Regions from separate parts of the Kitasatospora sp. NPDC041917 genome, predicted to be linked through region 1. Evidence: riboswitches for the same ligand, from Rfam matches in the RefSeq annotation. Region 1 holds a riboswitch; the other holds the start of a gene.

Region 1 (3,556 bases):
CGGTACGCCGTCTTCTACCTGGCCGCCGGCAGCCTGACCACGTACGGCTTCGCGCTCGCCGAGGCGCACTCGCCGAACTCCACCCGGGTGCTCATCGGGGCCTCCGGGGCGATCGCCGCCGCGCTCGGCGCCTATCTGCGCCTCCACCCCCGGGCCCGGGTCACCACCCTCGTCCCGCTGCTGCTCTTCCTGCCGCTGCGGTTCCCCGCCTGGCTGGTGCTCGGCCTCTGGTTCGCCCTGCAGTGGTGGTCGGTGCACTCGGCCGGGCCCGGGGTGGCGTACCTGGTCCACGTGATCGGCTTCTCGGCCGGGTTCCTCTACGCCTGCACCGTGGTTCGCCACCCCCCGCGACGACCCGGCCGACGCCCGATACGCTGGCGGCACCCCACAAAGGAGCCCGAACTGTGATCACCGCCATCGTCCTGATCAAGACCAGTGTCGACCGCATCCCGGAGATCGCCGAATCCATCGCCGCCATCGACGGCGTCAGCGAGGTCTACTCGGTGACCGGGGGCTACAACCTGGTGGCGATGGTGCGGGTGCGCCGGCACGACGACCTGGCCGAGGTCATCCCGGGCCGGCTCAACAAGGTCCCGGGCGTGGCCCACACCGAGACCCAGATCGCCTTCCGCACCTACTCCCAGCACGACCTGGAAGCCGCCTTCGCCCTGGGCCTGGACGAGTAGCGCTCAGCCCTCGCGCCGGCCCCGGTCGATCTGCACGGTCGCGACGCAGCGACCGCCCTCGTTACGGTAGTTCCAGGCCGCCCCGTCCGTGACCAGCTCCCGGACGGCGGTCAGGAAGCGGTCGACGTGCTCGTCCGGCGTCCCGGCGCCGAAGCTCACCCGGATCGCGTTCAGGCTGCGCTCGCCCGGCAGCGAGGGCTCCGGCGCGCCGCACTCGGACGGGGCGACGTCCTCGTCCCCGAGCAGCGTGCGCACCAGCGGGTGGGCACAGAACAGGCCGTCGCGCACCCCGATGCCGTACTCGGCGGACAGCGCGGCCGAGAAGTGCGAGCTGTTCCAGCCCCGGACGACGAAGGACAGCACGCCGACCCGGGCGGAGTCGGAGCCGAACAGGTTCAGCACCTTGACCTGCGGGATCTGCGCCAGCCCGGCCGTCAGCCGGGCGATCAGCTGCTGCTCGCGGGCCTCCAGCGCGTCGAAGCCGGCCTCGGTCAGGGCCCGGCAGGCCGAGGCGATCGCGTAGGCGCCGATGACGTTCGGCGAGCCGGCCTCGTGCCGGGCCGGGCCGGTGTGCCACTGCACGGCCACCGAGCCGTCGCTCTCCCGGGCCACCGTCCGGGTCGCCCCGCCGCCGGCCAGGTACGGCTCGGCCGCGTCCAGCCAGTCCGCCCGGCCGGCCAGCACCCCGGCGCCGAACGGCGCGTAGATCTTGTGGCCGGAGAAGGCGATCCAGTCGACGTCCAGCTCGCGGACCGAGACCCGGTGGTGCGGCGCCAGCTGGGCGGCGTCCAGCACCACCCGGGCGCCGTGCCGGTGCGCGGTCCGGGTCAGCTCGGCGACCGGCCACAGCTCGCCGGTCACGTTGGAGGCGCCGGTGACGCAGAGCAGCTTGGGGCCCTCGGGCGCCCCGGCGAGGGCGGCGTCCAGCGCGCCCACCGCCTCGGCCCGGGAGCGCGGCGCCCGCAGGTAGGTGACGCCCAGTCCGGCGTGCGCCCAGGGCAGCAGCGAGGCGTGGTGCTCGGTCTCGAAGGCGAACACCCGGGTGCCGGCCGGAACGGCCGCGGCCAGCAGGTTGAGCGAGTCGGTGGTGGCCCGGGTGAAGACCACCTGGTCGCCCTCGCGCAGGTCGAGGAACTCGCCGACGGTGCGGCGGCTCTGCTCGAACAGGTCGGTGGACAGCTGGGAGAGGTACCCGGCCCCGCGGTGGACGCTGCCGTAGTACGGCGCGTAGGCGGCGACGTCGTCCCACACCCGCTGGAGCGCCGGGGAGCTGGCCGCGTAGTCCAGCGCCGCGTAGCCGACCTTCTCACCGTTGGCGAGCGGGACCTGGACGTCGGCGCCGAGGACGGCGAGCGGGGCGCAGGTCTCGGTGGTGGCGAGAGGGGACATGAGGATGCACTCCTTCAGGGGTGAGGGACCCCGGGAGTGCTAGTCGTCGGGCGTCCGCGCTTGTCGCACGGACGGCTTGCCGTGACGACCCGGTCCTCACCCAGGGCACCCCGCCACGGACGGAGGGTTGCCGGACAGCCAGCTGGGGCTTCGCACTGTCACTCATGACCTGGCCAAGACTCTAGGCCGCGTCCATCGGGTGGTCAAACGGGCATCCAGCATCCGGACAGCGCGGGAGCCCGTGCCGGCGTTCCGGCACGGGCTCCCCAACTACCGCCTCAGATCCGGCTGGTGGCCTCCGACCAGCGCCGCAGCAGGTCCTGCGCGGCACCGGAGTCGATCGCCTCCGCGGCCCGCTCCATGCCGGCCGCAAGCTGCTCGGCGAGCGGCGCCTCGCCGAGGTCCAGCGCGACCAGTGCCGCCGCCGTGTTCAGCAGGACGGCGTCCCGCACCGGCCCGTGCTCCCCCGCCAGCAGCCGCCGCGCGACCTCGGCGTTGTACGAGGCGTCCGCCCCGCGCAGCGCCTCGATGCCGACCAGCTCGATCCCGACGTCCCGCGGGTCGAAGGTGGTCTCGGTGACCACCCCGTCGCGCACCAGCCAGACCTGCGAGGTGGTGGTGATGGTCAGCTCGTCCAGCCCGTCGTCACCGCGGAAGACCAGCGCCGTCGCGCCCCGTTCGGCCAGCACCCCGGCGATCAGCCCGGCCAGCCGGGTGTCGAAGCAGCCGATGGCGTGCGCGGTGACCCTGGCCGGGTTGGTGAGCGGGCCGAGGATGTTGAAGGAGGTCGGCACCCCGAGGTCGCGCCGCGCGGTGGCGGCGTGCCGCATCGAGGGGTGGAACTTGGCCGCGAAGCAGAAGGTGAGACCGACCTCCTCGGCCACCTCGGCGACCCGCTGCGAGGAGAGGTCCAGCGCCACCCCGAGCTTCTCCAGCACGTCCGAGGAGCCGCTGCTGGAGGAGGCCGAGCGGTTGCCGTGCTTGACCACCTTGGCGCCGGCGGCCGCCGCGACGATCGCCGACATGGTGGAGATGTTGACGGTCTTCGCCCGGTCCCCGCCGGTGCCGACGATGTCCACCGCCGGTCCGGGGATCTCCAGCGGCTCGGCGTGCTCGTACATCGCGTCGACCAGGCCGGCGATCTCCTCGACCGACTCGCCCTTGGCCCGCAGCGCGATCATGAACCCGGCCACCTGCACGGGGGACGCCTCGCCGCTCATGATCCGGTCCATCGCCCACGCGGTGGACGCGCGGTCGAGGTCCTCCCCCTGCAACAGCGCGGCCAGGAGGTCCGGCCAGGTGCGGATCACCTGCGCGGGGTCGCTACCGCCGTTCGCAGGGTTCACGTTCACCATGGCTGACTCCAGCTGTTTGTCGGTTCCCCGCTCCGGGGGGACGTCCGTACGGATGGAGCCAGCCTATCGAGCGAAGCGGCCGCTTCTACCCCTCTCTTTTCCAGTTACCGGGGGGGAATTCAGCGG
Region 2 (3,556 bases), on a different contig from region 1:
GACCACAATCGACGGTGTGGCGCCCGCAGTCGGCCCGGCCCCGACCGCCGGACCCGCCACGTCCCCGGTCGCCCGGCCGCCGTCCGGCCGACCACCACGGCTCTCGGAGGCGGACCCCCATGAACACCGACCTGCTCCACCGGCTGCTCGACGTCGACCCGGCCGCCGGACCGGTCGACCTGCTCCACCGCGCCCGGGGCGAGCGCCACCTCCCGTACCTGGTGCTCGCCGCGCTCGCCCGGGACGGCGTCCGGATGGGCCGGCACGCCCGCGCCGAGCTGCAGCGCGCCCGCGACCGGGCCGAGTGCTACGCGGGCGTCGCGCGCGACCTCGCCGACGCCACCGGGGTCCGCCCGATCCGCGACCTGCCACTGGCCGGCTACTACCCGCCCGACCTGCCCCGGCCGCTGGCCGAGCTCGGCCTCGTCAGCCCCACCGAGGCCACGCTCTGGCAGGCCGTCAACCGGCTGGTCACCGATCACCCGGTGGAGTCCGTGGAGGTCACCCTGTTCGGCGAGCGGCCCCGGCACACCGCCGTCACCCTGCGCTGGCCGGGCGAGGACCCGCTGCTGGACCCGTGGTACCAGGTACGGGTCGCCACCGCCGCGCTCACCGGCGACCTCGCCACCGTCCCGGTCCGCCCCTACCTGGCCGCCGACGACCACGTGGAATGCCTGATCGCCCTCGCCGAGGAGGGGCTCGGGCGCGCCTTCCTCGCGGGCGACGTGATCGACGTCGCCCAGCTCGCCGGGCAGCCCTTCGACGCCGTCGAGACCGCCGCGGTGGTCGCCGCCTACCGGCTCGCCCCGGAGGCCGCGGCCCTCCTCGACCTCGCCGCCGAACACGTGCCGCTCGGCTCCCTGCGGGACGTGCGCACCGTCCTGGAGACCGAGGTCGCCCCCGAACGGCGCCGCCGCCGCGGCCGCCACCGCCCGCTCCGGCCGCGCCACGGCACCCTGCTGCGCCGCACCGTCATCCGGCACCGGTGGGACGAGGCCCTGCTGCTCCCGGCCGGCGACGCGACCCTGCTGCTCACCCCGGTCGCCGACTACCTGCTCGGCCCCGAGGGCACCCGGCCGACGGCCTCCGAACGCTCCGCCGCCCTCGCCGCCCTGAGCGCCTGGGACGCCACCGCCCCCGGCGGCCCGGACCGGGCCCCGTGCACCGGCCTGTCGGAGCCGCGCCACCGCTGAGCGGGCCCGCGGGCGGCGGCCGGGGTGGGGGTCGGGGGTGGGGGGGCTTGCCGAGCGGCCCGGGAAGTCTTGTATCGTTCCTGGCGAATCATCCAGAGGGGTGGAGGGACCGGCCCTACGAAGCCCCGGCAACTCCCCGTTCGACCCGGCGTCCGAAGTACGCGCCGTGCCGTCCGGGGGCAGTGCCAACTCCGGCCTGTCGCCACTGTGGCGCGGGAAAGATGAGGAGACACGGTGCTCTCTGTGCTGTCCTTCGCCCGGGCGCTTCCCGCCCCGGCGCTTTCGCGTACCCGTCTCGTGCCCGGCGCAGGCAATCGGCCGTTTCCCCCGGCCCGTCCTCGCTGACCACACCCCCCGGCTCCCCGCCAGGAGCCGCCGTGAGCAGCGACCGTCCGCTGCTCCGGGCCCCGAGACTGGAGTACCCCCACATGGAGAACACGAGCGGCGTCGGCGTGCTCGACAAGGTCACCTCGATCCTCGGCACCCTGGAGGCCGGTCCCGCCACGCTGGGCGGCCTGGTCGCCGCCACCGGCATGGCGCGGCCCACCGCCCACCGGCTGGCCGTCGCACTCGAACACCACCGCCTGGTCAGCAGGGACACCCAGGGCCGGTTCATGCTCGGCCCGCGGGTCGGCGAGCTCGCGACGGCGGCCGGCGAGGACCGGCTGCTGGCCGCGGCCGGCTCGGTCCTCACCCAGCTGCGCGACATCACCGGCGAGAGCGCCCAGCTCTACCGCCGGCAGGGCGAGGTGCGGATCTGCGTGGCCGCCGCCGAGCGCCTCACCGGCCTGCGCGACACCGTTCCGGTGGGCGTCACCCTCCCCATGAAGGTCGGCGCCGCCGCCCAGATCCTGCTCGCCTGGGAGGAGCCCGAACGGCTCCACCGCGGACTGCAGGGCGCCCGTTTCACCGCCACCGCGCTGAGCGGCGTACGGCGCCGGGGCTGGGCCCAGTCGGTCGGCGAGCGCGAACTCGGGGTCGCCTCCGTCTCCGCGCCGGTCCGCGGCCAGTCCAACCGGGTGGTCGCCGCCGTCACGGTGTCCGGCCCGATCGAACGCCTCACCCGGCACCCCGGCGCCCAGCTCTCCCAGGCCGTCGTCGAGGCCGCCCACCGGCTCACCGAGGCCCTGCGCCACCCCTGAGCGGGGGCCCCGCCCGCGTCGGGGCCCCGCCTGCCCCGGGCTCAGGCCCGGGGCAGCAGCACGGCGCGGGAGGGACGCGGGATCCGGCTGATCACCGAGCCGATCAGGGTGCCGATCGACACCCCGAAGACCGCCGACACGGCCGTCAGCACCGACTGCGCGCCGTTCCCGACCTCGATCTGCGCGGTGTGCAGGAGGCCGAAGGAGCCCGGTACCACGATCCAGAACGCCGGGAGGTAGAGCACCTGCCAGAGCGGACCGCCCGGCAGCCAGTGCACCAGGGTGGCCGCGGCCGCGGCGGTGACCGCGCCGGCCAGGCCGCCGACCGCCGCGCCGTGCGCCGACCCCACCACCACCTGGACCGTGACGCTGACCGCGATCACCACGACGATCCACGGGACGGCCGAGGGCGGGGTGTTCACGCTGACCACCACGCCCGCCACCGCGAGCGCCAGCCCCAGCGCGATCACCCACCAGCTCGGCCTGGCGACCTGCACGTCGGCCAGCGCGGCGGCCGGCACGCCGGCCGCCGTCGCGGCCGCGGCCACCCCGGCGAGGAACAGCGCCAGCTGCACCGCACCGGACACCAGCCGGGCCGTACCCGCGCTGGCCGCACCCGCGGCGATCTCCGACAGCCCGGTGACGAGCAGTCCGCCCGGCAGCAGGATCGCCAGCGTGGCCACGATGGTCCGCAGCGGGCCCTCCAGCAGCCCGGCCCGGGCGAGCGAGAGGACCAGCAGCGCGACCAGGAAACCGGCGGTGACGGGCAGCAGTGGCCGCAGGTACGGCAGCCGCCGGGCGAGCACGGTCAGCCCCACGACGAGCAGCGAGCCGAGCCCGGCCGCCAGCACGTTCGCCGCCACCGGCTGGAGGAAGAGACAGACCCCCACCCCGACCGGCAGCGCCCCGAGGTCCGACACCCACGCGGGCCGGCGGGCCGGCGCCCGCCGGATCCCGTCCAGCTCGGCGAGCGCCCGGGGCCCGTCGAGCTCGCCCGCCCGCAGCCGGTGCACCAGGTGGAGGACGTCGGCCGTCTGCTCGAACCGCAGCGCGGTGCCGACCGGCTGGAACCGGGTGGCGTCGTCCGGCCCCAGCGCGACGAAGAGCCCGTTGGTCAGGGCGGCGACCCGTACGTCCGGCGCCCCCAACGCCCGCCCCAGCCAGTGGAGTTCCTCTTCGACGTCATGGACGGGCAGGCCGCCGCCCAGCAGGGCTTCGCCC

What was found. Region 1 has a riboswitch for S-adenosylmethionine ahead of ACZ6EM_RS27065 (aminotransferase class V-fold PLP-dependent enzyme). Riboswitches for the same ligand answer to the same signal wherever they lie in the genome.
Region 2: it holds a riboswitch for S-adenosylmethionine, as region 1 does, so the genes downstream of both, ACZ6EM_RS20875 (IclR family transcriptional regulator) here and ACZ6EM_RS27065 (aminotransferase class V-fold PLP-dependent enzyme) in region 1, are expected to answer to the same signal.

What each region holds. Positions count from the first base shown of each region.
Region 1 is NZ_JBVJBI010000025.1:95,469-99,024, reverse strand. Features, by position in the region: gene ACZ6EM_RS27075 (rhomboid family intramembrane serine protease) at 1-408, shown strand, start outside; gene ACZ6EM_RS27070 (Lrp/AsnC family transcriptional regulator) at 405-686, shown strand; gene ACZ6EM_RS27065 (aminotransferase class V-fold PLP-dependent enzyme) at 690-2,075, opposite strand; SAM riboswitch class IV at 2,127-2,245, opposite strand; gene trpD (anthranilate phosphoribosyltransferase) at 2,354-3,430, opposite strand; gene ACZ6EM_RS27055 (response regulator) at 3,550-3,556, opposite strand, start outside.
Region 2 is NZ_JBVJBI010000016.1:58,469-62,024, reverse strand. Features, by position in the region: gene ACZ6EM_RS20880 (hypothetical protein) at 120-1,193, shown strand; SAM riboswitch class I at 1,279-1,421, shown strand; gene ACZ6EM_RS20875 (IclR family transcriptional regulator) at 1,622-2,335, shown strand; gene ACZ6EM_RS20870 (threonine/serine exporter family protein) at 2,377-3,556, opposite strand, start outside.